3 regions of the Plantactinospora sp. WMMB334 genome follow, and region 2 is predicted to be linked to each of the others. Evidence: riboswitches for the same ligand, from Rfam matches in the RefSeq annotation. Region 2 holds a riboswitch; each other region holds the start of a gene.
The links. Region 2 has a riboswitch for S-adenosylmethionine ahead of ACN27G_RS10765 (GNAT family N-acetyltransferase). Riboswitches for the same ligand answer to the same signal wherever they lie in the genome.
Positions count from the first base shown of each region.

Region 1: linked by a shared signal. The riboswitch ahead of thrC (threonine synthase) and the one ahead of ACN27G_RS10765 (GNAT family N-acetyltransferase) in region 2 are both predicted to bind S-adenosylmethionine.
Region 3: linked by a shared signal. The riboswitch ahead of ACN27G_RS33915 (aminotransferase class V-fold PLP-dependent enzyme) and the one ahead of ACN27G_RS10765 (GNAT family N-acetyltransferase) in region 2 are both predicted to bind S-adenosylmethionine.

Region 1 is NZ_JBMHME010000002.1:7,790,541-7,799,966, forward strand. Features, by position in the region: gene ACN27G_RS33815 (alpha/beta fold hydrolase) at 1-1,594, shown strand, start outside; gene ACN27G_RS33820 (ABC transporter permease subunit) at 1,596-2,495, shown strand; gene ACN27G_RS33825 (hypothetical protein) at 2,547-3,026, opposite strand; gene ACN27G_RS33830 (Panacea domain-containing protein) at 3,033-3,536, opposite strand; gene ACN27G_RS33835 (sensor histidine kinase) at 3,831-5,114, shown strand; gene ACN27G_RS33840 (response regulator) at 5,051-5,743, opposite strand; gene ACN27G_RS33845 (hypothetical protein) at 6,062-7,027, shown strand; SAM riboswitch class I at 7,141-7,257, shown strand; gene thrC (threonine synthase) at 7,272-8,567, shown strand; gene ACN27G_RS33855 (GNAT family N-acetyltransferase) at 9,017-9,426, shown strand, end outside.
Region 2 is NZ_JBMHME010000002.1:2,536,122-2,545,547, reverse strand. Features, by position in the region: gene ACN27G_RS10810 (alpha/beta fold hydrolase) at 1-333, shown strand, start outside; gene ACN27G_RS10805 (pectate lyase family protein) at 691-2,244, shown strand; gene ACN27G_RS10800 (hypothetical protein) at 2,232-2,447, opposite strand; gene ACN27G_RS10795 (GNAT family N-acetyltransferase) at 2,529-3,098, shown strand; gene ACN27G_RS10790 (Imm1 family immunity protein) at 3,154-3,588, opposite strand; gene ACN27G_RS10785 (hypothetical protein) at 3,585-3,845, opposite strand; gene ACN27G_RS10780 (DNA-binding protein) at 4,462-5,565, shown strand; gene ACN27G_RS10775 (NUDIX domain-containing protein) at 5,562-6,101, shown strand; gene ACN27G_RS10770 (hypothetical protein) at 6,123-6,878, opposite strand; SAM riboswitch class IV at 6,858-6,972, shown strand; gene ACN27G_RS10765 (GNAT family N-acetyltransferase) at 6,987-7,595, shown strand; gene ACN27G_RS10760 (hypothetical protein) at 7,678-8,241, opposite strand; gene ACN27G_RS10755 (hypothetical protein) at 8,356-8,862, shown strand; gene ACN27G_RS10750 (asparaginase) at 9,171-9,426, shown strand, end outside.
Region 3 is NZ_JBMHME010000002.1:7,815,581-7,825,006, forward strand. Features, by position in the region: gene ACN27G_RS33905 (FAD-binding oxidoreductase) at 1-357, opposite strand, end outside; gene ACN27G_RS33910 (FUSC family protein) at 530-1,780, shown strand; gene ACN27G_RS33915 (aminotransferase class V-fold PLP-dependent enzyme) at 1,803-3,110, opposite strand; SAM riboswitch class IV at 3,155-3,276, opposite strand; gene ACN27G_RS33920 (PrsW family intramembrane metalloprotease) at 3,334-5,046, shown strand; gene ACN27G_RS33925 (GroES family chaperonin) at 5,070-5,408, opposite strand; gene ACN27G_RS33930 (AI-2E family transporter) at 5,551-6,846, shown strand; partial or broken gene ACN27G_RS33935 (ATP-dependent DNA helicase) at 6,926-9,106, opposite strand; gene ACN27G_RS33940 (DUF402 domain-containing protein) at 9,369-9,426, shown strand, end outside.

The sequences.
Region 1 (9,426 bases), 5.3 Mb from region 2:
CGCGAACCCGCCGGCCGGCAACCCGGCGGCGATCTCCACGCTGCCGATCGGCGGTGGCTTCTCGTCGCTGCTCGACGGCGTCGCCGGAGACCTGCCCGGCCAGCACGCCCGGTTCGAGTCGGCACCCCTGGACCGGGCCGTCGACGTGGTCGGCACGCCCGCGGTCACCATCCGGGCCGCCTCGCCGACCGGCGAGGCGGTGCTCTTCGTCAAGCTCTACGACGTCGACCCGAACGGTCCGGCCGCGCTTCCCAACGGCCTGGTCGCCCCGGTACGGCTGACCGGCCTTCCCGTCGACATCTCCGCCGCGGCCCCGGTCCGGGTCACCCTGCCGGCGATCGTGCGCCGGATCGAGGCCGGGCACCGGCTGCGGATCGTGGTCGCCACCTCCGACCAGGGCTACGCCACGCCGGTCGAGCCGGTCACCTACACCGTGGCGCTCGGCGGGACGGCGTCCGGGACCGTACCCGGGATGCCTCCCGGCGCCCCCCTGACCGGCGCCGAGGTGTCGCTGCCGACCGTGGACGGCGAACCGATCGCCACCCCGGCGGCGCTCTGGCGCTGGGCGCTGGCCGGGCTGCTCGCCGCGATCGTGCTCGGGCTCGTCGTGGTGGTGGCCGTGCTCCGGCGCCGGCACCGCCGCCACGACACATCGGTGCATCCCGAGTACGCCGACACCCCGCTCGTCGTCCGCGACCTGCGCAAGGAGTACGCCGACGGCTTCGTCGCGGTCTCCCGGATCGACTTCGAGGTGCACCGGGGCCAGGTCGTCGGCCTGCTCGGGCCGAACGGCGCCGGCAAGACCACCACGCTGCGGGTGCTGATGGGGCTGACCCAGCCGACCGCCGGCGAGATCCACGTCTTCGGCCACCGGCTGGTGCCGGGCTCCCCGGTGCTCTCCCGGATCGGTGCGCTGGTGGAGGGGCCGGGCTTCCTGCCGCACCTGAGCGGCCTTGAGAACCTGCGGGCGTACTGGCGGGCGACCGGCCGGCCGGCGGCGGACGCGCACGTCGAGGAGGCGCTGGAGATCGCCGGGCTCGGCGACTCGATCCACCGGAAGACCCGCAAGTACAGCCACGGCATGCGGCAGCGGCTCGCGATCGCGCAGGCCATGCTCGGCCTGCCGGAGCTGTTGGTGCTCGACGAGCCGACCGACGGGCTCGACCCGCCGCAGATCGCCGAGATGCGCCGGGTGCTGCGCCGGTACGCCACGGACGGCCGGGCGGTGCTGGTCTCCAGCCACCTGCTGGCCGAGGTGGAACAGACCTGCACGCACGCGGTCGTCGTACACAAGGGGGAGATCGTGGCGGCCGGGCGGGTCGAGGAGATCGTCGGCGAGTCGCCGAGTACCCAGTTCGACGTCTCCGACGTCGAGGCCGCCCGTGCCGTGCTGGACCGGCTGGCCGGGGTGCGGGTGCTGCCGGAGAGCAACGGCGCGCTGGTGGTCGACACCAACGGCACCGCCCGCAGCGAGGTGGTGGCCGAACTGGTCCGGGCCGGTGTCGGGGTGGACCGGGTGGTGCCGAGGCGCCGCCTGGAGGACGCCTTCCTCGCCCTGGTCGGTGAGAACTCTCGGGGAAGCGGGGACCGCTGAGATGACCATCGGTACGGAGACCAGCGTGGCGACCGGGGCGGTGGACGCGGCCGGCGGAGCCACCGGCTACCGGCCCCGGGGCACCCTCTCGATCGCGGCCGAGTGGCGCCGGCAGGCGTCCCGGCGGCGTACGCAGTTCTCACTCGGCTTCATGGTGCTGCTGCCGCTGATCATCCTGGTCGCCTTCGAGTTCGAGGGGTCCGGGGACGACGACAACGGCGGCGGAGAGTTCGGCAGCCTGATCGAGCTGGCCACCACCGGCGGGCTCAACTTCACCCTCTTCGCGCTGCTCGTCTCGTCGTCGTTCCTGCTGGTCGTGGTCGTGGCGCTCTTCTGCGGCGACACGGTGGCCAGCGAGGCGAGCTGGGGCAGCCTGCGCTACCTGCTGGCCGTGCCGGTGCCCCGGGCCCGGCTGCTGGCGGTGAAGCTGGTCGTCGCGCTCGGCTACTCGCTGCTGGCCCTGCTGCTGCTGGCCGGCACCGCCCTGCTCGCCGGCACCCTCCGGTACGGCTGGTCCCCTCTCTCCAGCACCGTCGCCGCGCAGATCCCGGCCGGGGAGGGGCTGCTGCGGCTGCTCGGCATCCTCGGCTATCTGGCGGTGGTGCTGCTGGTCGTGGCCGGCCTGGCGTTCCTGCTCTCGGTGAGCACCGACGCGGCGCTCGGCGCGGTCGGCGGCGCCGTGCTGCTCTGGATCCTCTCCAGCATCCTCGACCAGATCACCGCGCTCGGGGTGCTCCGGGACTTCCTGCCGACCCACTACAGCAGCGCCTGGCTCGGCCTGCTCTCCACGCCGGTGCAGACCGACGACATGGTCAGGGGCGCGATATCGGCGATCTGCTACGCCACCGCCTTCTGGGCGATAGCCTTCTGGCGCTTCACCCGCAAGGACGTGGTGTCGTAGGAGGGCAGGGAGACGGGCCGTTGCGGAGGGCGGTGCAACCTGTCGTGATCATCAATTTCGGTCGGTCGGATACACCTGATGGTGCGCATCCCACCACAGGACGTGGAATACATCCTCAGCCCGGAATCCCCACAGCCGTCGTTCGCCGGAGATCCGGAACCTGAACAACTCCTCGAAGACCTCATCGAGGCGAAGCTCAACGATCCTGGCTTGCGCAGCAGCGCACACGTTCTTGATCGGGTACGCGTGGTGCTTCTTCTTCCGGTTGTGGCTGTGCCCTGTCATCTGGGCCATGAGCTCGCCCCAGGTGCACTGGCTGGCCTCACACAGGAAGGTCAGGATTTCGTATGCGTCGCCGCTGTCGGACCGGGGCCACGACCACAGTCCGTCGTAGCCCCGGTCTACGTATTGAAATGAAAAAATCAACTTTCGGTCATTGCCCTGAGGCTGAACTATTGCTTTCGGCTGGCGTTCGCCTGTGGCCTTTGCCAGGGCAGCCCTGTTGACCTTCGGGTTTTTCTTCGGTGACACAGGTGGCTACCGTTCGGCGCTACCGTCCCCTGCCCACTCGTCCCAGCTGATCTCGTCGACCGGGATCGCTTCCTCTGCGGTATCGACCGTCGAGTAGTACATCTGCATCGCCTCGGCTGTGATCTCGGCGTTCGACCGGGCTGTTGCCGGGAGGCCGCGCCGTGCGTGCGCCCAGGGGTCTTCCCCATGTGTCAGATGGCTGAGCTTCCGGCCATCAAGATGTCCGTACGTGCGCAGCACGGCATCAATCGTCTCGCGCTCGGAGCGAGTGAGGTTGTCAGGGTTACCGCGCGGCAACTCCGAGACGGAGAACCGGCCGCGGTGCAGGGCGTACAGGTCGTGGACGACCGGCCCGTTGGCCCATGCCTGGATTCTCTCGGGAAACAGAGGTTCGTCGTCCCAGACGAGGTGCCATGCCTGCGAGTAGTAGACAAGCTTCTGGAGCTTCATCGATGACATCTCGCCTTGTTGGGCGAGAATGTAGGCGGCGACATCGTAGACGCTGGCCATAAGTTTCACCTCCTGCGGGCGTTCCCCGGCGTCCGCTCTCGGGTGTGACCAGGGTAGCGGTTGCCTGTGACGGCTCCCACGATCAACGGTAGACACTCCATGGCGTTATAGGCGTTCTTTGTGCTGTGATGCCCGATAATTCCTTCTCCTCAGTTTCGCGTCGTCGTAGCCGGCGCGCCACCATCGGAGGCGGGTACCTGACGGACATGGCACAGAGCGGACGCGCTGGCCTATAGTCGGCGGCGGTCGAGCCGCAGGTGGCGGCCTGGTGACTCTCTGGCAGGGGGTGGGCCGGTGCTGGACCACGCCACCCGGGTCGGGCGACCGCCCCGGCGGATCAGTCGGTTTCTTGCCGAGGCGCGGCTGGGCTGGGTGGACGCCCGGCTGATGGTCACCATGCCCGGTCGGGAACGCGCGCTTCGCCTGGTCGCGGTGGTGCTCTTCGGGCAGCGGGCCAGCTACATCGTGCCGGCGCTGGTCGGGATGGACGGCGCCGCCGACCGCTACCACAGCCCGGCGCTGAACACGGCGCTGATGCTCACCGCGGTGCTCTGGAACGTCGTGCTCGGCGTGGCGGTGTGGCGGCGCGGCTGGTTCAGCTACCCGCACGTGGCGGTGGACGTGGGGATCGTCTGCGCGCTGCTGGTGGTGGTGAACATGAACATCCGGTCCGGCTACGAGCTGTCGGCGGCGAACTGGGCCGGCAAGTTCGCCCTCGGCTCGGCGGCGCTGGTCGGCGCGGTGCTCACCCTGCCGAGGCTGCTCGCGGTGCTCGGGCTGCTGGTGCTGACCGCCGTGGTCGCCGCCTCCGTCCAGATCGGCGGGTTGCCGCCCCTGGAGTCCGGCTTCGTCAACCACATCAACTCGAGCATCTGGTTCGCGCTGGTGCTGCACTTCGCCCGCCGGTTCCTCTGTGCCCAGGCGAGCGCGGTCGACGAGGCGACGCAGCGGCGGCTCGCCGCCGAGACGGCGACGGCGGCCGGCGAGGCGCGGTTCGCCGAGCGCCTGGACCACTACCGCCGGCTGCACGACACCGCACTGGCCACGCTGACCGCCATCGCCCGGGGCGGGTTGGACCACCGGGCCGAGGAGGTGCGGCGGCGCTGCGGCCGGGAGGCGGACTACATCCGGGGCCTGGTCACCGAGGACCGGGCGGAGGTGGTCAACACGCTCGGCACCGGCATCGCCGAGGTGGCGGCCGATGCGACCGCGCTGGGCCTGCGGGTGCACCTGCGCTCGGGAACCGTGCCGACCCAGCCGCCCCGGCACGTCGTACGGGCGATCTGCGACGCCACCCGGGAGGCGTTGAACAACGTCGCCCGGCACGCCGGCACCGGCGAGGCGTGGCTCACCGTCGAGTGGCACGACGGGGTGCTCGCCGTCCGCGTCGTGGACCGGGGAGTCGGCTTCGACACCGACACCGACACCGACACCGGCGGCTTCGGCCTACGCCGCTCCATCGCCGAGCGGATGGCCGAGGTCGGTGGCGACCTGCACCTCTTTTCCGAGCCGGGTCACGGCACCAGCGTCGAACTGTTCTGGCCCGCGTCGCCGTCCTCGGAGGTGGCGGAGCGGTAGCGGTGCAGCCCGTCCTCCCGTACCCGGTCGGCGAGGTCGAGTTTGGTGTAGGTGGGCCGGCCCGCGTCGGAGTACTTCGCCTTGACCCGGTCCAGGTACTGCTTGGCGGTGCCGGGCTGGATGCCGACCTTGCGGGCCGTCGCCGTCAACGTCATGCCGGAGGCGTAGGCGACCAGCACGGCCCGTTCCCGGGGCGAGAGCTTCGGCCGGTCCGGCCGCTCGTCACAGGACCAGGCGAAGGCGAGCTCGGGGGAGTGCGCCACCTCGCCCCGGGCCACCGTCCGGATCGCCTCGGCCAGGGTCGGCAGGTCGTGGTCCTTGGTGAGGTAGCCCGACGCACCGGCCCGCATCACGTCCACCCCGTGCACGACGTGTGGGACGACGCTCACCACGAGCACGGTCCGGCCGGTGGCGACCAGCCGGCGGACGTTCTCGGCCGGGGCTGATCCGTCGGCCAGGAGCAGGTCGAGGACGACGACGTCGGCGCGTTCCGGTTCGGTGTCCAGCAGGTGGTCGACGGTGGCCGCGGTGCCCACCAGTCGCAGGTCGGATGCGGAGCCGAGCCAGGCCGCCATGCCGTCCAGCAACATCCGGTCGTCGTCGACCACGGAGACCGAGATCACGGACACGATGGGCGACCTCGCTTTCCGCCGGGGGAGCGATCTGCGGAACAGAGCGATCTGCGGAACCGGTACCGGGGCCCGGCCGGCGGGCAGAATAACGGACATTATACCCACGTTGTTGCATTGTCAAGACCGCAATTCCGCTCTCTGGTACCGTCCGATGACGGTGGGTGATCATCACCCGGGGGTTCGAGCCTCTGAACGGGGAACGGCCCGTGTCGCCCGGTACGTCGGAGAAGAGGGACCATCGGCGATGACCAGACGGAGTCAGCCCGGAACCCAGCCCGCCGAGCCGGCCCCGACGGGCCGTGGGGACGGCGGGCGGTGACCGGAAGCGGCGCCGCCCATCTGGTACGGGCGGCGCTGGCCGCCGGGCGTCTGGCCCGGGTGCAGGTCACCGGCTCCGCGATGTGCCCGGCGCTCTCCGCCGGCACCGTCGTGGTCGAACCGGTCGACTTCGCCGAGATCGGCCCCGGCGACGTGGTCGCGTACCAGGCCGGCGAGCGGGTCGTGGTGCACCGGGTGGTCGCCCGGCGCCCGGGACACCTGCTGACGGCCGGCGACAACCTGCCGCTCTACGACCCGCCCGTGCCCCGGGCGGCGGTGCTCGGCCGGGTGCCGCAGGTCCCCGCACGCCCACCGGTCGCTCCCGTGGCCAGAATGCTCGGCGGGCCGGCCGCCGCCCTTCCGGAGGGTGTCACGCTCTGGCTGGTCGGCGCGGCGGCCCGTGCCCTGCCGGAGAGCGACCACCAGCTCCCGGTGCCCGACACCCACCGCTCGCCGGCCCTGGTCCGGATCCGCCATCTCGCGGGCGGCTCCGCCCTGCCGGACCGGGTACGCCGGGCGCTCGACGCGCTCGACGCGCTGGGCGGGGTGACGGTCGGCATCTCCCCGGCGGCGGTACGGCCGGTGGACGATTTGCGTACCGGGCTCGTCGGCCGGAGCGCACCCGGCCGGGAGGTGCGCCGGCTCGACATCGTGCTCGGTTGCCGGTTCGGGCGTCCGGAGGCGTACCCCGGACCCGGGTCCACCGGCCCGGCCGGTGCCGGCGACGAGGCGTGGTCGGCGGCGGTCCCCGCCGACGGCGAGCCGGTCATCGCCCCCGACGAGGTCGACCACCACCTGCGGACCGGGCCGCCGTTGCGGAGGACCGGGCCGGAGGGCGCGATCCGGGCCATCCTCGTCACGCTGGGCGTACCGCCGCTGCCGAGGTCTCCGGGCGGGCCGGGGGCGGACGGCTCCGCCCCGGGCCTGGCGGCACGGCACCGGACGCTGCGGCCGGCGTCCTAGCCCACCCGCGGGCAGGTGGCCCGGGCAGGTGGCCCGGGGATGTAGCTCACACGCCGGGACGGGACCGGGACAGCGGCCCGCCCGCCCCGTAGACTGGCGGCACACAACTTCATACCTCATCCAGAGGGGCTGAGGGATACGGCCCGATGACGCCCCGGCAACCACTCCACGGCGGAGCAGGTGCCAATTCCGTCCCCGCCGCGCGGTGCGGCGCCAGGGAAAGATGAGAGGACGGCACATCGCCATGACGTCGATCATCGACGCGACCACCCGCCAGACCACTCCGGTAGCGCCCAATCCCGCGCGGGTGCTGGTCTGTCGCGGCTGCGGCACCGAATACCCGCTGATCGCCCAGCACGCCTGCTACGAGTGTTTCGGCCCGCTGGAGGTCGGCTACGACCCGGCCGCGCTGGCCCGGGTCACCCGGGCCGACATCGAGGCCGGCCCGGGCAACCTCTGGCGGTACGCCGCCCTGCTCCCCACCGGCCAGGACCCGACCGCCCGGGTCACCCTCGACCCCGGGCTGACCCCGCTGGTGCCGGCCGCCGGCCTCGCCGCCGAGCTGGGCATCCGGGCACCGCTCTGGATCAAGGACGACAGCGCCAATCCCACGCACTCGTTCAAGGACCGGGTGGTGTCGGTGGCGCTGACCGCCGCCCGCGGCCTCGGCTTCACCCGGTTCGCCTGTGCCTCCACCGGTAACCTGGCGAACTCGGTCGCCGCGCACGCGGCCCGGGCCGGGGTGCCGTCGGTCGTCTTCATCCCCGGCGACCTGGAGCAGGGCAAGGTGGTCACCACCGCCGTCTACGGCGGAGACCTGGTCGCCATCGACGGCTCGTACGACGACGTCAACCGGCTCTGCGGGGAGCTTGTGGAGACCGACGAGTTCTCCGACACCGCCTTCGTCAACGTGAACGTCCGGCCCTACTACGCCGAGGGCTCCAAGACGCTGGGCTACGAGGTCGCCGAGCAGCTGGGATGGCGGATCCCCGAGCAGGTGGTCGTCCCGATGGCCAGTGGCGAGCTGCTCACCAAGATTGACAAAGCCTTCAGTGAGCTGGTCGAGATCGGGCTGGTCGAGGCGCCGGCCAACGGCTGGAAGGTCTTCGGCGCCCAGTCTGCGGGCTGCAACCCGATCGCCGCCGCGCTGCACGCCGAGACCGACGTGATCACGCCGGTCCGGCCGACCGGAATCGCCAAGTCGCTCAACATCGGCGACCCGGCCGCCGGCTTCTACGCCCTGGAGGCGGTGCGCCGGACCGGTGGCTGGATGGACCACGCCGACGACGACGAGATCCGGCAGGGGATCCGGCAGCTCGCCCGGACCACCGGCGTCTTCGCCGAGACAGCCGGCGGGGTGACGGTCGCGGTGCTGGGCAAGCTGGTGGCGAGCGGCCGGCTGGACCCGGACGCCGAGACCGTCGTCTACAACACCGGCGAAGGGCTCAAGACCCTGGACGCGGTCGCGGCACAGGTCGGGCCGACGTACCGGCTCAAGCCGTCGCTGCGCGCGGCCCGCGACGCCGGCCTACTCGGCTGACGCCGGCCCGCCCGGGTCAGGTCGGCCCGCCCGACCGAAAAAGTCCAAGATTTTTTCGCTGCGTCCTGCCGGATCCGAACGGGCAAATGCACGTGCAACTTGCAGGTGAAACTTTAGGGACTCCTCCGACGAGCGTCATTTCCGGCGGTGCGGATGCGGTGCGTAGCTGTGGTTTTGCCGCCCGTGACGAAAACACGCGGTCGAGGGCTTGACGCCCGCATCTGCAGGACGCAAGATGCTCCGTGCGGGAGGGCGCACCGCCGTAGACTTTCTAAGCTCTTACGACCCAACGCCGGAGGCGTTGTGCGGGCGCCCCTCCCGACCAAATTCTTCCCGGGCCGGCCGGTGTCCCCGCCCGCTCTCGGGGTCAACGCCGATCCAGCAACGCCGGTGACGGGCTCGTCGATATTCGGTCGCGCCCGCGTCGTGCAACCGGCACGCTCCACACCATGGACATCGTGGTCACTCCGCTGGACGTCGACGACACCGCCGCCGTGGAGCGGGCGTACGAGATCGAGGCCGCCGTGCGGGCGGATGTCCAGCCGGACATGCCGCCGGCCTCCCGGCGGCGCTTCGTCGTCGGGCTCCGCCAGGGGTGGCCCGGCGACGAGCAACGTCCCGCGCTCGGCTACCTCGACGGCGTGCCGGTGGGCTATCTGAACGTCATGCTGCCGCAGCTGGAGAACCGGGAGAACGCGAGTCTCGCGCTCGTGGTCCACCCCGGCTACGCCCGCCGCGGCGTCGGGCGGGCGCTCTACGAGTACGCCGTGCGGATGCTCCGCGACCTGGGGCGCAAGCGGGTCATCGGCGAGGTCGTCAACATGAACCCGGACGCCGCCGCGACGATGCCCGGCGACGC
Region 2 (9,426 bases):
TTCCGGGAGGCGATCCACGACCCGGAGACGGTCCGGGCCATGCTGGAGGACTACCGGGCCGGCCTCGGCATCGACCGTGTGCACGAGGAGGCCGACCGGCGCGCCGGGCGTACCGTCCGGTGCCCGACCCTGTTCCTCTGGTCGACCCGGGACGACATGGCCGACCTGTACGGTGATCCGCTCGCGGTCTGGCGACCGTGGGCGGAGGACCTGCGCGGCGCCCCGATCGAGTCCGGCCACCACGTGGCCGAGGAGAACCCGGAGGGGCTGGCGGCGGCCCTGCACCGCTTCCTCGCCCCGGCCACGGCGGTCGACTCCCGCCAGGACCGGTAGGGCGAACCGTCGCGACCCGCCGTACGCCACCAGCGCCTGCCCGGCCTGCAACAAACCTGCAAACGCCGGCTCTTGCTTTTCCGGAAACCGCTTTCCTATGATCGTTTCATAGATGTTTCGCGATGGGAAAGCCATCGCGGTTCGACAGCGACGCCGCTCGTGGAGCAGAGCGCACCGGCAGCCGACTGCTCCCCTGCCCGGCCGTCGCGGTGCGGGTGACGCCGGTCGCCGCCAACTCCATCCGGAACCAGCCGGGGCACCGCGCTGCGCCGGTGGGCCGGTGGCAGCGACGGCAGGCCAGCGGCGTGCTGCATTCGACGACGGGCGTACCGCATTCGAAGACGAAGGTGAGACGAGATGAGACGACCAGTCGCAGTGCGACTCCAGGCGGCACTCGCCACGGCGGCCCTCGGCGCCGCGGTCGCCGTTGCCCTGCCGGTCCCCCAGGCATCGGCGGCGGTCGGCAGCGCCACCGGCTACGCGACCCGCAACGGCGGGACCACCGGCGGCGCGGGCGGGCAGACGGTGCGGGCCAGCACGGGAACCGCGATCCACACGGCCCTGTGCAACCGGGCCAGCAGCAGCACCCCGATCGTCATCGAGGTCCAGGGAACCATCAACCACGGCAACACCAGCAAGGTGTCCGGCGGCAGCTGCAACACCGCCGACGACGTGATCGAGCTCAAGCAGATCAGCAACATCACGATCATCGGTGTCGGCGGTGGAGCCGTCTTCGACCAGATCGGCATCCACGTCCGCGAGGCCAGCAACATCATCATCCAGAACGTGACGGTCCGGAACGTCAAGAAGTCCGGCTCTCCCACCTCCAACGGTGGCGACGCCATCGGCATGGAGAGCAACGTCCGCAACGTCTGGGTCGACCACGTGACGCTGGAGGCGTCGGGCGGCGAGTCGGAGGGCTTCGACGGCCTCTTCGACATGAAGAACAACACCCAGTACGTGACCCTCTCCTACAGCACCCTGCGCAACTCCGGCCGGGGTGGCCTGATCGGGTCCAGCGAGAGCGACAGGTCGAACGGCTACGTCACGTTCCACCACAACCTCTACCAGAACATCGACTCCCGCACGCCCCTGCTCCGCGGCGGCATCGCGCACATCTACAACAACCACTACCTGAGCCTCCACGAGTCCGGGATCAACTCCCGGGCCGGTGGGCAGGCGAAGGTGGAGAACAACTACTTCGAGGACTCCAAGGACGTCCTGGGCACGTTCTACACCGACGAGGCCGGCTACTGGCAGGTCAACGGCAACATCTTCGACAACGTGACCTGGTCCAGCCCGGGCGGCGACACCAACCCCGCCGGCCCCAACCCGCGGTCGAACACCAGCGTCAGCATCCCGTACTCGTACAGCATGGACGGGGCGAGCTGCGTACCGGACGTCGTCCGCCAGACGGCCGGGGCCAACAAGGGCATCCGGGTCTCGGACGGCCGGTGCTCCCCGCAGACCCCGGCGCCGACGCCGAGCAACCCGACCCCGACCCCGAGCAACCCGACCCCGACGACCACTCCGGGCCAGCCGGGCGGGACCAACCTCAGCATCGGGGCGGGCTCGGACGGCTCCAGCAAGGCCAGCGGGACGAGCTACGGCAACGTGCGGGACGGCGACATGAGCACCTACTGGTCACCGGCCGGCTCGACCGGATCCATCTCGATCAAGTGGGGTTCCGCCACCACTGTCTCCAGGATCAACATCCGCGAGGCATCGGGTGCGGTCGGCGCCATCGGTTCCTGGCGCGTTCTCAACCACGACAACGGCGCCGTCCTGGCCTCCGGCAGCGGGGCCGGCGTGATCTCCTTCGCCGCGACCTCGCTACGCAAGGTCACCTTTGAGATCACCGGATCGAGCGGCACCCCGAGGGTCGCCGAGTTCGAGACCTACGCCGGATAGCAGCCGGGCTGGAACGTACCGGCGATCTTCCACCGGTCTTCGTGGAACGGAGGCGGGGCCGTCAGACGCGACGGCCCCGCCTCCGTCAGCTTTCCGGCCATGGCGACGAGCAGGTCCTCGACGGCGGTGGCGAGCCCGCTACGGCTCGCCGGGTGCCCGGCTCCGCTGCCGAGCGCGCACCCGCACCGGGGATCCCCACGCACGGCGGTGCCAGCCTGGCGACTCCGTCCGGCAGGCCGACGCCGTAGCATGATCCTCCGGCGACCCGGGGAGGACGGACGAGGATGTACGCGGTATCCCTCGGCGACGACGGCGCGTTGCTCCGCCCGCTCGAACCGTGGCAGGCCGAGGAGTTCCTGACCCACATCGAACGCGGCCGGGAGTTCATCGGGCAACACATCGCGCTCCCGGACGCCGTCACCGACCTGGAGTCGAGCCGCGCCTTCCTCCGGAGCTACGCGGAGAAGGCCGCCGCCGACACCGGACGGATCCACGGCATCTGGCTCGGCGGCACGCTGGTCGGCGGTGTCCTGTTCCGGACGATGGACGTCCAGCAGGGCGTTGCCGAGGCCGGCTGCTGGCTGGAGCCGTCGGCGGTCGGCAGCGGGCTGGTGACCCGGGCGGCCCGCGTGATCATCGACTGGGCGTTCGAGGAGCGGGGCATCCACCGCGTCGAGTGGGTGGTCTCGGCGGAGAACCAGCCCAGCATCGCGGTGGCCCGACGCCTCGGCATGACCCGGGACGGCGTACTACGGCAGCGCTATTCCTACCGCGGGAAGCGGCACGACATGGAGATCTGGTCGATCCTCGCGCCGGAGTGGCGGTCCGGCGCGACGGGCCGGCACGCCTCCTGAGGCGCCCGCGTGCCGTTCGGCTTCGATGGCCAGGAGAGCGGAGAGGTCCCCCGGGCTAACAGTCGCGCCACAGCACCCGGCGTGGGCGGGCACCGGTGACGGCGTACTCCAGTGCGGCGTCCCGGACCGCGTCCGGGCCCACACTGGCCAGCTCGGGACCACAGGCGATCGGATCGCCACCGTAATCGAACTCGATCTCATGAACGCCGGTCGGCCACGGCGGCACCTCCGGTTCGAAACCGAGACCGCCGGCCGGCCCCGTCCAGTAGAGGAACCCCCGCACCGGATGCCCGAGCCCGAGCTGCAACGACGGCGGCGGCGGTGCCGCCCCGCACGGTCGGAACCCCGGTTCCAGGAACGCCGGCGGATACAATCCCACCACCTGCGGCCCGACCGGGCTCACCGCCAGCCCGGCGAGCAATCCATCCAGCTCGACGACCCCGTCAACCGCCCGCCACCTGCCCTGCCCCCACACCACCGCCACGGTCACCCGTCGGCTCCGGCATCCTCCGCAGACCCGACACCGTCACCCCGCCGGGAGGGGCCCGGCAGGGCGTCGAAACGGCCTGCCAGGACCAGCCGCTCGTACGCCCACCGCCACTCGTCACACCGACTCCGTCCACACCGCACACAGGCCCCGGTCTCGGGATCGTTGGCATGGGCGCGCATCGTGTCCCGGAAGTGCTCCGCCATCTCGTCGGAGACCTCGACGGCCGCGGACGGCCGCCAGGCCGGTCGGCCCGTCACCGCCGACCACCACCAGCGGTCCATCCGGGTACGCCCACCAGCCCTCCACCCGCAACACCACCCCACTCCGCCCTCCGGGCGGCTACCGCTGACCAGGACACCTGTGCCCTCCCGACGTCATACGACCCTGTCGACCGGATCGGCACCGAGGCGGGCGGGGTCGGTCGGCACGTCGTACAACGCGAAACCGTTGGCCGCAGCACCCGCCCCGGGCCGTAGGTTGATCGTGTCCGGGAACGCGCCGTGCCAGAATGACGCAACGTTGGTGGGACGTATACGCAAAGCTCATTGATTCGATAACCTCGTCGGGCATCCGATCGGCTGCCCGACCGGCGATTCTCGTGGGGGTCCCGACATGTCCAGCGCATCCCCGCCTGCCTGCCGCCGGTGCGGCACGCCATTGGCGAGAGACAACCACACGAAAGCCTGTCGGCGGTGCGCCAGCCGGACCAGCGGCTACCTTTTCGCGCCACCACCACTGCCGTCCGAATTCTGGCGGGCCGTAGAGCTACGGGAGGCCTTCGCCGAGCGCCACATCGGCCACGTCATCCGGGCGTACCGGCATCATCCCCACCATGGGCCACGACCGCTGTCCCAAGATCTCGTTGCCGGGTGGATGAACCAGACGCAGGCTCAGCTCAGCCGCCTGGAGAACGGGCCAGGGCTACGCAACCTCGATCGGCTGGTCGGTTGGGCGCTCCTACTCGGCATGCCCGCCGAAATGCTCTGGTTCGCGCTACCCAGCAGCGGGTCTCCGCAGCAACCACCCGGATCGCACCGCGTCACGCTCCCCTTCGTGCACGCGCTCCGTGCGGCCGATCGACAGGTCGGCGGCGCCCATCTGTATGCGACGGTCGCAACTCGCCTCGCCCAGTACTCGTCTGCGCCGCCATCGACCGGCCCGAACCTACGAACCCTCCCCGCCTGGGCACCAATAGCGTCCCTTGCCGAGATGGCCGGCTGGATGGCATTGGAAAGTGGCGCGAAGGCAATGGCCTCTCGGCATCTGTTGCGCGCCAGCGCGGCTGCCGCCGCAAGCGGCGATACTCAACTAGCTGCTCAGATCCACGCAAGCCTCAGCCATTGCGCCCGCCAGGACGGCGACGCGCACGCTGCTGTCTCGCACGCCGATGCCGGATTCGCGCACCTTCGCAAAGGTCCTTCGCACGGTCCACTTGAGGCCCGGTTGCACGCGATGCGCGCATGCGGGTTGGCCGCGAGCGGACGGCCGGTCGAGGCTGTGGCGGCGATCACCGCCGCCGACACGGCATATCAGCGCGAGTGCAGCTCCTCCTCGCAGTGGTTGAGCCCGTTCGACGATGCATCGCTCGCCTCGGAGGCAGCCTGGTGTTTCCTCCGAGTCGGCGACTTCACCGAGGCGGCCAGGCAGTTGCACCAGGCACTCGCCGGCCGTCAAGGTGGCCAGGTGCGTAGCCGGGCCTTCGCCCAGGTCGCGCTTGCAACCGCGCTACTCGGCCAGGGACAGGCGGAAGAGGCGTGCCCGCTGATCCGCGAGGTACTCGCCTCCACCGTGAACCTCGGCTCCGCCGTGCTCGTCGCCCGTCTCACGCATGTAGCGCTGCTACTCCGATCCCACTCGAAGCGATGTGGCGAGGCTTCCGAGGTGATCGAGCAACTTCGACAGGCTCTGCTTGAACGGGCATGGATCGGTACCAGCGGCGCCCTGCACGAGCCACCAGCAGGACACCCGCCGCTATGACACCTCGGGAACAGCGACCACTCTACGAACGCGACGGCGACGCCTGGGACGCGTACCTCGCCGAAGGCAACGCCAGGCAGGCGCGCAAGCGCGTCGGTGCGGATGCGCTCATCCGGAACCATCGGGGCGAAATCCTGCTGGTGGATCCGAGCTACAAGCCCGACTGGGACCTTCCAGGCGGCATGGCCGAACACCACGAACCACCGCGCCAGGCCGCCGAGCGTGAGCTACGCGAAGAGCTTGGCCTCGAACTGTCGCTCGGGATCATGCTGGTGGTCGACTGGGTGGCCCCCCATGGGCCCTGGGACGACAGCCTCATGTTCGTCTTCGACGGCGGCGTCCTCGACGACCGACGCATCACGTCGCTACGCCCGACAGACCCGGAGATCGAGGCCTTCCAGTTCTTCTCCCTGGCAGATGCGACAACGGTACTCAGGCCGTACGTGTGGCGACGGCTGGACCGGGCAGTGGCGGCCGCCACCGACGGCGCAGCGCGTTATCTTCATACTTCGGTGCTCGCAGACGGTGATTTGTGAGTGCCGTGGCTCACGTGGACGTCAGCTCTCTCGACTGCCGCTCGCGTCGATATCCCGTGCACAGCCGCTGAGCGCCGGCAGGAAAAGGTCGATGGCGATCGTCATCCGTGTGACGAATTCCGACCGGGTGGCCACCTCGTACTTTATGCCGGCGGCGGTGGACCGCAGCGTTCGGGCCATGTCCCCGGCCGTTCCCTCGCACCCGGCGGGAAGGACCTCCGCCAGAGCGTTCGCGACCATCTCGACGAAGCGCTGAGGATAGGCCGTGACGCTGGACCCCAGCAGGGCCGGGTTGGTCTCGATGAGCACCGCGACCTCCGCCGCCATGGAGCCGATATAGCGGCCGGTCCACAGGTCGAAGGCTTCGACCAGTGTCCGGCGCAGCGTCCTCCGTCGCGGCGGGGTTGACCACGAGCGGACCGCGACGTCCCAGCCGAGCACGAAGCAGCAGAGCGCCGTTCCCGTGCTCGTGACCGCGGTCCAGCCACCTGCCGACCAGAGCGTGGTCGCGGCAGCGGAGCCGATGGCGGCACCGACGAAGTTGCCGGTCGCCAGCGCCGTGTTGAGCCGGCTGCGTGCCTCGTGGGAGAGGGCGAACAGCCGCGCCCGGTTGAGGAGGGCCTGCCACCCTGTCACGCCAAGGCGCACGATCAAGGCGCCGGCCCCGCGAGGCCCTCCGGCTCCCGCCACGACCGCCACGCCCCCGCCGAAGGACGTTCCGCTGGCGGGACCGATGGTGCTACGGTCGCCGACAGAGGTCATGAGCGCCAGCGCCAAGCCCCGGCTCGCTGGCCGGCTACCCTCCGTTCGCGGGCGGGGTGCCCCGGGTGAGGACCGGGCTCGGCACACCGGTGCCGGGCAAGCCGCGAGAGGAGCTGCCTGCCGATGATCCCGTCCTCCGGCGACATCACAGTGCCCAATGGACAGACCGCACGGTTCGGCCCGGTACGACTCCGACCCGCTGATGCGAGCGACGCCGAGCAGATCGCGGTGCTGCACGCGGAGAGCTGGCGCCGGCACTACCGGGGCGCCTACGCCGACTCGTTCCTCGACGGCGACGTCGTGGCCGACCGCCGCTCGGTGTGGTCGGCGCGCCTGGCCGCACCGACCAACAGCGAGACCATCATCGCCGAGCACGACGGCCGGCTGGTGGGCTTCGTCCACGTCGTGTTCGACGACGACCCGACGTGGGGCAGCCTCGTGGACAACCTGCACGTCGTCCACGACCAGCGCCGGACCGGCATCGGTACCCAGCTTCTGGGCCGTGCCGCCCGAGCCGTCGCCGAGCGGGCGACCGGCAACGCGATGCATCTGTGGGTGTTGCAGCAGAACACCGCCGCCCAGCAGTTCTACCGGTCACGCGGAGCCACCTGCGTGGCGGCGGCGACGGTGCCACCGCCGGGCGGTGACCCGACCCGGCTCAACGACGCTCCCCGCTGCTTCCGATTGGCGTGGCCCGACGTAACCGAATCCGGCGGAGCGGCAACGCGCTGATCTGCCGCACCGGGGTGTCCCGGTCTTCGTGTCGGGCGTATTGCCGCCGCTCGGCGAACCGCGTCCTCGGCAAGGGCGGGCGTCAGGACTGCGCGGCGAGAGGGCCTCCGTCGCCGAACCTCCAGGTCGGATACCGCTCCGTCAGGTAACCGCGATGGCCGTCCCAGTCGGCCGGCCCGAGCAACCGCACCGGCGACACGCGCAACCGGTCCGGTCCGGTCCGGTCCTCCGCGTCCTGTTTGTAGCCCCACGCGAAGCCGACCAGAGGGACGACGAGCCGCCGGTCACCGTCCCACGGACCGATGGTCAGGAAGCTGTGCGCCTGCCACTGCACCACTCCGGAACGCCAACGGGAAGGAGCGTCGAAGAGCGTCGGTCGAAACCCGTACCAGGCGAAGGGCGCGCTGGAGTCGGCAAACAGATCGAAGGGGTCGATCTCGAACCCCGCTGCCGCGCCGGGATCGCGGACCAACTGCACCCAGCCCAACAGCGACCGGTAGCCACGAGCGCTGAACTCGACAGACGCGGTACAGACCGGCATGCCCCGGTCCCGCTCGCTCTTGCCGACGGCCATCGGGTCGACGTTCGGCACGACCTCCACCAACACCCGACCATGCTCGTCACCGACGTCGAACCGAATCTCCATTCAGGCATCCTGCCACCTCGCCACCACACCCGACTGCCGCGATCGGCGCGGTGGCCCGGGTACGCCCGCCGCGCCGACCGCCCCGGCTGACCTGCGTCCGAACCTGCCGATACGGTGTTCGGCGTGCTGCCACATGATCGCCTCGTGTTCCGGTACCTCATGGACTTCGGCGGCGGCGAGCGGGATGTCGTGTCCTTACTGGAGCCTGACTGGGTATATCAACACGGGCTACACCCCGAGGCGGTCCTGGCAGTTGTCGGCGGCGGCGCCGACCGCGGCGAGTTGACGCCGGCCGACGTGCGGGAAAGCGGTCCGTTCCTTCGGCTGCTGTCGAGGGTGATCTTCGAAAACGTCACGAACAACGGCGACATCTGCCGGGAGGCCGATGTCCAGGGCAGCGGCTACGTGTATCTGCTGGACGCCCGCACACCTGACCCGGCAGGCCGGGTTTCTTCGGAGGACATCATCGGCGCCGTCCAGGTCAATGCCGGAAAGCCGGTGTCAGGGTCCTACCAGCACAACCCGAAACACCGGCTCTTCACCGTCAATGGATGGTTTCGCCTTCCGGACGACCTCGAGACGGCACTGCAGCATCGGCTCCGTGCACAGGGCGCCGCGTGAACGTCCCCCACGCCTGCCGCCACGACCTGTGTCCGGCCGAGCCCGAGCGCGCGCCGGCCCTCGGCGACCACCGGCGGGTGCGGAAGCGTACCGCTCCTCGGGGTCGAGCCCGGCGGTCGGCTCGTCCACCACGAAGCCTGCCGGCCGGCAGTCGCTCGAACCGGCACCTGACCGCCCACATCCAGAGATCGAATACCGGCGATGGATCGGGCGCGTTCCAGAAGGCAGGAAGCGGAAATGATCTTGTAACGCCGAAGAAAGCAGCAGCTCGGACGATGCTCCTTACCCCCATCCGACTGGAGGTCGCATTGTCCAGCATTCCGGATCGGCTCCGGCCGACACCCCGGCGCCTGACCGCCGTCCTGGTCCCCGTCCTCACCGCAGCACTCACCGCCACCGTCGTCTCCGTCATCGACCGCTCCCCCGAACCGGCGGCGATGGCGCTGCCACCGGTCACCGGCACCGTCGCCGGGGTCACCGGACCGACCGAGATCCGCAGCGTCGCGTACGCCCAGGCCGTCAACGCGGCGAAGGCGAAGAAGCCCAAGGTCACCGTGATCGGCA
Region 3 (9,426 bases), 5.3 Mb from region 2:
ACCGGCCAGGGCGGCGTTGACCACGCCCGGCTGGACCACCGCGATCCGGTTCACCGGGTCGATCTCGCGGATCTCGTCCATCGCCACGGTGGAGAGCAGCACCGCCCCGTCGACCGCGTTGGCGGCACCGGCCAGCCCGGTTCTGGACCCCTGCGGCACCACCGGCGCACCGTGCGCGGCGGCCGCCCGGATCACGGCGACCACCTCGGCCGTGCTCCGGGGCCGGACCAGCGCGGCGGGCACCCCTGCCGGGCAGAGATCGGCCTCGTCGCGCTGGTGGGCACGGAGCAGGTCGGGATCGGTCAGCACCGCGGATTCGCCGAGCGCGCCCCGCAGGTCGTCGAGAAGATCCGGCATGCCTGGCAGGCTAGTGCGGAACCCGCCGCCCGACGAGTGCGGCGACGACGGCGGTTTCCGGGCCACCGGATACGGTTCGGGACGCCCGGGACCGGCGGGACGGGAACGACCTGCGCGGGTTCGACCGGGTCGTCAGCGGGTAGTCCCCGCCATGCGCTCCGTCCGGGACACCGTGGCCAGAAGCCCCAAGGAGCTTGACAAGGAGCGGGTCGCCGACCTGGCGAGGGAGTTCCGGCAGCGGTCCCGGGCGACCGTGAAGGACCGCTGGCACGCCGTACGGTTCAATCTCGTGTTGGCGCTCCAGGCCGGGGTGGCGGCGGCGCTGGCCTGGGTCGGCTCGCATGAGTTCCTCGGCAACCCGTCGCCGGTCTTCGCGCCGATCGCCGCCATCGGCACCCTCGCCTCCTCGGTCGGCCAGCGGCTGCGCCGCACCGTCGAGTTGATCATCGGGGTCGCGGTCGGCATCGGCCTCGGCGACGCGCTGGTCTTCGCCGCCGGCACCGGGCCCTGGCAGCTCGGCCTGATCGTCTTTCTGGCGATCGTGACCACGATCTTCCTCGGCGGCGGTCCGGCCGTCGTGACCCAGGCGGCCGCGACCGCCGTGCTGATCGTGACCGTGCAGAGCCGGGCGGAGGCGAACATCGAGGCACCCCGGGTGATCGACGCGCTGATCGGCGGATTCGCGGGGCTCGTGGTTATCACCCTGCTGCTGCCGTTGAACCCGCTGCGGGTGGTCGACCGGGCGGCCCGGCCCGCGCTCGGCCGGCTCGCCGAGGAGCTCACCGAGACCGCGGAAGCGATCAGGACCCGGGACCCCGGTCGGGCCCAGGCCGCCCTCGACCGGCTGCGCGAGGTGGAGAGCCACATGCAGGGTTTCGAGGAGGCGCTGGAGGGCGGCCGGGAGACCTCCGTCCTGTCGCCGGTGCGCTGGCACCGCCGGGGTGCGCTGACCCAGTACGTGGAGAGTTCCGAGTACATCGAACATGCCGTACACAACAGTGGCACCCTGATCCGGCGGGCGGTCACCGCCATCGAGGACGGGGAGCCGATCCCGGAGGAGATGTCCGCGGCGGTCGGCCTGCTGGCCGAGTCGGTGCGGCTGCTCCGCAAGGACCTCGGGCACGGGGTACGCCCGGAGGCCACCCGGGAGCAGGCGTTGCAGGCGATCGGCCAGGCCGGCCGGGCGTACGCGGAGGGGGTCGGGTTCTCCGGCAGCGTGGTGATCGCGCAGGTGCGTACCACCGGAAGCGACCTGCTCCGGGCGACCGGGATCGAACGGCTGGAGGCCAACCAGCTGGTGCGCCGGGCGGCGGGCGGGCATGCCGGCGAGGCCGCCGAGACGGCCGCCGGAGAGCCCGGCGTGCCCGCGTCGGACCGCCCCTCCGACACCCCGTCGTCGGAGGCCGGCCCCGTTGCCCGGTAGCCCGTGGGCCGGTGGACGGGCGTTACCGGGGCGGCGGCCCGTCGAGGGCCGCGAGGGCGGCCAACAGGCGGTCGACGTGCGCCGCCGTGCTGCCCAGCCCGATGCTGGCCCGCAACGCGGTCGGTGGCAGGTCCGGCCGCCCGCTCCGGGTGGCCGCCTCGGTGAGCAGCCGCCGGGCCAGCGGGTGTGCGCAGAACAGGCCGTCGCGCAGCCCGATCTGCCAGCCTCGGGCGAGGTCGGCGGCGACCGTCGCCGAGTCCCGGCCGGCGACCACGAACGAGACGATCCCGACCCGGGGCGCGTCCGTGTCGAAGGTACGGAGTTCGACCACCTCCGGCAGCGCGGCCAGCCCGGTGCGCAGGCGGGCGAGCAGCGCCTGCTCGGCGGCGCGCAGCGCGACCCGGTCCGCGCCGGCCAGCGCGGTGCAGACGGCGGCCAGTGCGACCGCGCCGAGCAGGTTGGGGGTGCCGGCCTCGTGCCGCCCGGGTCCGGTCGCCCAGCGGACGTCGTGGGTGGCGGCCCCGACCCCGAGGGTGGCCCCGCCACCGGCCAGGTACGGCGGCGCGGTGTCCAGCCAGTCGGCCCGTCCGGCGAGTACGCCGATCCCGAACGGGGCGTAGAGCTTGTGTCCGGAAACGGCGACATAGTCGACGGTCAGGGCGGCGATGTCCACCTCCGCGTGCGGGGCGAGCTGTGCGGCGTCCAGCGCGATCCGGGCGCCGTGCCGGTGGGCGACCCGGGCCAGCTCGGCGACCGGCCAGCACTCGCCGGTGACGTTGCCGGCCCCGGCCACCGTGACCAGGACCGGTGCGCCGCCGCCGTCTCCCCGGCGCAGCTCACGCAGGGCCGCGTCGACCGCCCGGACGGCGTCGCCGGCCGAGCCGGGCACCGGCAACCGGACCGCTCCGGCGGGCCAGGGCAGCAGGTTGGCGTGGTGCTCGGCGGCGAAGGTCACCACCCGGCAACCGGGCGGCAGGGCCCGGGCCAGCAGGTTCAGCGCGTCGGTGGTGTTCCGGGTGAAGACGACGTGGTCGTCGGGGCGTACCCCGAGGAAGTCGCCGACGCACCGCCGGGCCCGCTCGTAGGCGTGGGTGCTGCGCCGGGAGAGCGCGCCGGCGCCCCGGTGCACGCTGCCGTACCAGGGCAGCAGCTCGGCCACCGCGTCGGCGGCGGCCCGCGCGCAGGGTGCGGTGGCGGCGTAGTCGAGGTTGACCTGTCCGGGTACGCCGAGCACGTCGAGCGGCCCGGAACGGCTCGTCCCCGACGGCGCCGGCAGCGCGTCGAGCGGCTCGGCGGGGTGGGCGGATGCGGACACGAGGGTGCTGCCCATCGGGATACCTCCGGTCTCAGGGACCCCGGTGCGGGCGGGAGCGGGGTCCGCGCTTGCCCGGCGCGCTTCCGCACCGAGCCCGGTCATCACCCGGGGCACCCCACCGCGAACCTCGACGAGGGTTGCCGGCCAGCAAGCCGGGGCTTGGACGCTGGCACTCGTGACCTGGCCGGAAGCATAGCCGGACCGGCCGCCGTGCGACCAGGCCGTCCAGCGGGGGCGGATCTGGTCCGGCCGGACTGTCCGGAGGAACTACGCTGACCACATGGCCGACACCCCACCCGGTGCGGCGGCGGCGCAGCCGCCGTCGCCGATTCCGCCGTGGCCGCCCACCCCGCCGCCCCAGTCACCGCCGTCGCCGGTGGCGGGCGCGGTGCCGGAGGGTGCGGCGACGCCCGAGAAGCGGAGCCGGGCCCGCCTGCTGGCGATGATCGGGGCGATCGCGCTCATCGTCACCTGCGCGGTGCTGATGGCGATCGAGCTGGTGCAGCCGGCCGGGATCACGCCGCCGCTGGTCGGGCTGGCCGCGGCCTCGTTGCCGGTGCCGGTGCTGGTCGCCTGCTTCCTCTGGCTCGACCGGTACGACCCCGAGCCGGTCAGGTACCTCCTCTTCTGTCTCGGCTGGGGCGCGGCGGTGTCGACGTACGCGTCGCTGCGGACGAACACCTTCGCCGGCGACACCCTGGAGCTGCCCCTCCCGCTGGTCGGGGTGTTGGTGGCGCCCTTCATCGAGGAGTTGACCAAGGCGCTCGGCCCGTTGCTGCTGCTCGTCTACCAGCGCCGGAAGTGGGCCGGGATCACCGACGGCATCGTCTACTGTGGCCTGTCGGCGGTCGGGTTCGCCATGGTGGAGAACATCCTCTACTTCGGCCTGCACGGCTACGCCGAGGGCGTCGACCAGTACGGGCCGGCGACCGGCGCGCAGAACGTCTTCGGCATCTTCATCCTGCGCGTACTGATCAGCGGCTTCGCCCACCCGCTCTTCACCGCGATGACCGGCATCGGTCTCGGCATCGCCGCCCGCTCGGCCAGCCGCGCGATCCGGATCCTCGCCCCGCTGGCCGGTCTGCTGCTGGCGATGATCCTGCACGGCACGTGGAATCTCGCCGCGACCCTGACCCAGGTCGCCGGGGAGCCACTGATCCTGCTCTACAGCTACGTCGGCCTGATGGTGCCGATCTTCCTGGGCGTGGTCGGCCTCGCCGTCTGGGTGCGGAGCTGGGAGGGGCGGCTCACCCAGCGACGGCTGCCCGAGTACGTGCGGGCGGGCTGGCTCACCCCGCCCGAGCTGGCCGCGCTCGGCACGCTCGGCCGGCGGCACGCGGCCCGCCGCTGGGCCCGCCGGGTGGCCGGGGACGAGGGCGTGAAGGCGATGCGGAGGTTGCAGGCCGCCGCGACCAGACTGGCGCTGCTCCGGGACGGGCTGGTGCGCGGGCTGGAGACCCGGCCGGGGCGGCTGGCCCAGGGGCTGGGCGAGGAGCGCCGGCTGCTCGACGCGATCCAGGCCACCCGGCGGGTCTTCGTGGGCCGTGATCCGCAGGCGCCGGTCGGGATCTGGGACGGCAGCCGTTACCACCTGGCCTTCCCGGACGGCTCCCGGCGCAGTCTGGCGGCCCCGGCCGAGCCGGTGGTGCCGATCCCGGTGGTGCTGGTGACGCCGCCGCGACCGCCGGCCCCGGTCGGCACCGGCTATCCGCCCCCGCCGCCGGGTTACGGCGCCCCGCCGCCGGGTTACGGCGCACCGCCCGGTTACGGCGCCCAGTCACCGCCCGGTTACGGCGCCCAGTCACCGCCCGGTTACGGCGCCCAGTCACCGCCCGGTTACGGCGGCCCGCCCGGTTACGGGGCCCAGCCGCCGTCCGGCCACGGCGGCCCGTCGCCGGCCGGACACGGTTGGCCGCCGCCCGGCCCGCACGGTGGGCCGGGCCGGGCCTAGAGCGGGCCCTGGAGGCCCTGAAACTAGAGGTAGAGCCCGGTGGAGTCGGTCTCCACCCGCCTGGCGGCCACGGCGTGCACATCCCGCTCGCGGAGCAGCACATACTCCCGACCGTGCAGTTCCACCTCGGAGCGGTCGTCGGGATCGAAGAGCACCCGGTCACCGGAGACGATGGAGCGGACGTTCGGACCGACGCCCACCGCGGTCGCCCAGGCGAGCCGCCGCCCCATCGAAGCGGTTGCCGGGATGACGATGCCGGCGGTCGAGCGCCGCTCGCCCTCGCTGCCGTCCGTCCGCACCAGCACCCGGTCGTGCAGCAGTCGGATCGGCAGGCCGTCGTCGTTGTTCTCCTCGGCGATCACGACGGTGACGGTACCGTGCGCCACCGCTGGCGGAGTTGGTGGCGTCGGCCCGCTGGCCGCACCGGGCCGACCTGTGCCGGTGCGGCTACCGTAGGGAGGCCGATTCCGCCGCCGGGTCGACGCGGATGCCCCGGCGGCCGCCGTGGGAGGTGCGCGCTTGCGCCGTTTCGATGAGCTACGAGCAAGGATCCGTCGCGCGTACGCGTCCGGACGGTCGTCGGACCCCTCCGCCGGGCACGCTGCCGCGTCGGACAGTCACCCGGCCGCGACACCCGAGCCGGGGCCGCCTGCCGTGCCACCGCCCGACATCGAGGAATCGAAGGACCTCCACCCGTCGACGTCGAGCCGGGACGACGCGGACGTGCCGCACGCACTACGGATCGCCGCCGCCTGGTCCTGGCGACTGATCGTGATCGGCCTCGTCGCCTGGGCACTGGTCCGGGTGATCGGCACGATCCGGATCGTCATCATCCCGCTGGCGATCGCCCTGCTGCTCTCCGCCCTGCTCGCCCCGATGGTCGGGGTGCTGCTCCGGATCCGGTTGCCCCGCTCCCTGGCCACCGCCGTGGTGCTGGTCGCCGGGGTGGCCGCCGTGGTCGGCACGCTCACCCTGGTGGTCAACGAGTTCATCCAGGGCGTACCGGACCTGAGCCGCAACGCCACCCGGGGGATCCGGCAGATCCAGGAATGGCTGAAGACCGGGCCGCTGCACCTGTCGGACAACCAGCTCAACTCCTACATCGAGCAGGGCGAGCGGTGGATCGACGAGAACACCCAGTCGTTGACCAGCGGAGCGGTCTCGACCGCCGCGACCGTCGCCGAGCTGCTCACCGGCGCCCTGCTGGTGCTCTTCGCCACCTTCTTCTTCCTGCGGGACGGCGAGAAGATCTGGCGTTTCCTCGTCCGGTTGCTGCCGGTGGCCGCCCGGTGGCGGGTCGACGACGCCGGTAGGGCCTCCTGGTCGACGCTTGTCGCGTACGTCCGGGCGACCGTCCTGGTCGCCTTCATCGACGCGGTCGGGATCGGGATCTTCCTGGTCGTCTTCGACATCCCGTTCGCGTTTCCGCTCGCCGCGCTGGTCTTCCTCGGCGCGTTCATCCCGATCGTCGGCGCCACCCTCTCCGGTGCGGTGGCGGTGCTGGTCGCCCTGGTCGACAGCGGCTGGGTGACCGCTTTGATCATCCTCGGCGTGGTGATCGGGGTGCAGCAGGTGGAGGGGAACATCCTGCAACCGCTGATCATGGGGCGGGCGGTGGCGATCCACCCGCTCGCGGTGATCGTCGGCATCACCGCCGGGGTGGTGCTGGCCGGCATCGTCGGCGCCCTGGTCTCGGTGCCGCTGATCGCCGTGCTCAACACCGCGGTCCGCCGGCTGGCGCACCGCCGGGCGCCGGAGGTGCCACCGGACGCCGTGGTGATCGCCGCCAAGTCCCCGTAACCGGTCCGGGCCGGGTCGGCGTCGGTTCGCGTCCGATCGGTGTGTCCGGTGTGGCCGGTGTGGCTGGAAACGGGCCGGCTCAGGTCCGGCCGAGCCGCTCCAGGGCGCCCCGGGCGACCTCCGGCCGGGTGGTGTACCAGAACGGCGGCAGTGACCTGCGCAGGAAGGCGCCGTATCCCCGGGCGGTCTCCAGCCGGGAGTCGAGCACCGCCACCACACCCTTGTCGCCGGTCGAGCGGATCAGCCGGCCGACCCCCTGGGCCAGGCGTACGGCGGCGATCGGCACGCTGACCGAGGCGAAGCCCGAGCCGCCCGAGGCGTCCACGGCCGCCGACCGGGCCGCCGCCAGCGGCTCGTCCGGGCGCGGGAACGGCAGCCGGTCGATCACCACCAGTTGGCAGGAGTCGCCCGGCACGTCCACGCCCTGCCAGAGCGACATCACCCCGAACAGGCAGCTCGTCCGCTCCTCCCGGAACCGGCGCACCAGCAGCGGCAGCGCCTCCTCACCCTGCAACAGGATCGGCAGGTCGGTACGCGCCCGGAGCAGCTCGGCGGCCTGCAACGCCGCCCGGCGGGACGAGAACAACCCGAGGGTACGGCCGCCGAGCGCGCCCACCAGCCCGAGCAGTTCCTCACCGGCCGCCGCCGGCAGCCCCGAGGCACTGGGCCGGGGCAGGTGCGCGGCGACGTAGAGGATGCCCTGGCGGGGGTAGTCGAACGGGGAACCGACGTCGAGCGAGCGCCAGCCGGCGATCGGCTCCGTGTCGTCCCCGCCCGCCCGGGTCGCGCCGGTGTCCGACGGAGTCGGGTCCGTCCTCGCCGGGGCGGAGCCGGCGGGCGGGGTGGTGGCCGGGCTTGGTGACGGGTGCCGGTCCGGCCCCGCCGTCGTCCTGCCGGCCGGTGCGGGTGCGGGCGCCGGCCGGACGGTGCGGAGTGCGGCCGCCCGGGGATGCGGCCGGGTCGGGTCGGGCGCGGGATCCGCCGGGGCGGCCAGCCCGAGCGACCGGGCCACGGTGTCGAACCGGCCGCCGAGGGCGAGCGTGGCCGAGGTGGCGACGACGGTGCGGTCGTCGTACAGGTGGGTGGCGAGGGTGCCGGCCACGGAGAGCGGTGCGACGACCAGGGCGCGGCGTCCCGCGGCGGCGCCGTCCGGCTTCTCCACCCAGGCCACGTCGTGGTCGGCCTCCTCCAGCAGGCGCTGGGCGGTCGTGGAGAGGTCGTCGAGTACGGCCCTGGCCTGCTGCTTGCGCACCGGGTCGGGGTCGTCGGCCCTGACGTCGCCGATCTTCTCCAGCGCCGCCCGGGTCGCCCCGTCGAGCAGCGTGCACGCCTCGCGCAGCGGTGCCGGCAGCTCACCGGTGATCCGGCCGGCCGGCGCCTCGGCCAGCCCGACGGCCAGCGCGTCGCCGGCCGCGACCAGCGACTCGGCCAGCTCCGGTGTGAGCAGTGTCCGGCTGCGCCGGGCGGCCCGGTCGATCAGCTCCGGAATCAGCTCGGCCTGGGCCGCCGAGGAGACCCGGTCGGCCAGCTCGTGCGCCTCGTCGACCACCAGCAGCTTGTGCGGCGGCACGATGTGCCGGCCGGCGAGCATGTCCACGGCGAGCAGGCTGTGGTTGGTCACCACCACGTCCGCCTCCCGGGCGCGCAGCCGGGACGCCTCGGCGAAGCACTCGGTGCCGTACGGGCACCGGCCCGCGCCGACACACTCCCGGGCCGGCATCGAGACCAGCCGCCACGCCTGGTCGTCGACGCCCGGGTCGAGTTCGTCGCGGTCGCCGGTCTCGGTCTCCATCGCCCAGTCGCGGAGCCGCTCGACCTGCTTGCCCAGCCGGCCCGCCTCACCGAGCCACTTGGTCCCGCCACCGCCACCGCCGCCCCGGCCCGGTGCGTCGAAGAGGGCGTCCTCCGGCTCGTCCGCTGTGGAGTTCTCCAGCCGGGCCAGACAGAGGTAGTGGTGCCGGCCCTTCAGCACCGCGAAGGTCGGCCGCCGGCCGAGGACCGGGGCGACCGCGTCGGCCAACCGGGGCAGGTCGTGCTCGACGAGCTGGGACTGGAGCGCCAGCGTCGCCGTGGAGACCACGACCGGACCGTCGACGGTCAGCGCCGGGGCGAGGTACGCCAACGACTTGCCGGTGCCGGTGCCGGCCTGCACCAGCAGGTGCTCGCCGGAGAGGATGCTCTCCTCGATCGCGGTGGCCATCTGCTGCTGGCCCGCCCGGGCACTGCCGCCGGGCACGGCGCCGACCGCCGCGGCCAGCAGGTCGGAGCCGGTCGGACGGTCGCCCCTACGCCGCCGGCGGCCCGGGGATCGGCCGGGGTCTGCCGCCGTGGAGCCGGTCGGGGTGGGGGAGCTGGCGTCGGTGGCGGGCACGGTCACCGTGCGACCGTACCGGCCGATCCCGACACCGTCGCGCACCCACGCCCCCGGGCGGGTTCGCCGAGGGTGATGTTGTCGATCCAGACGCCTTCCGGACGCTTCGCACACCACGCGACGTGGGCGATATCGGCTAGGGTGCGGAGGCATGTCGAGCGATGTGGTCCGGGTCGTCTACCGCAAGTACGACGGCACCGCGCACCGGG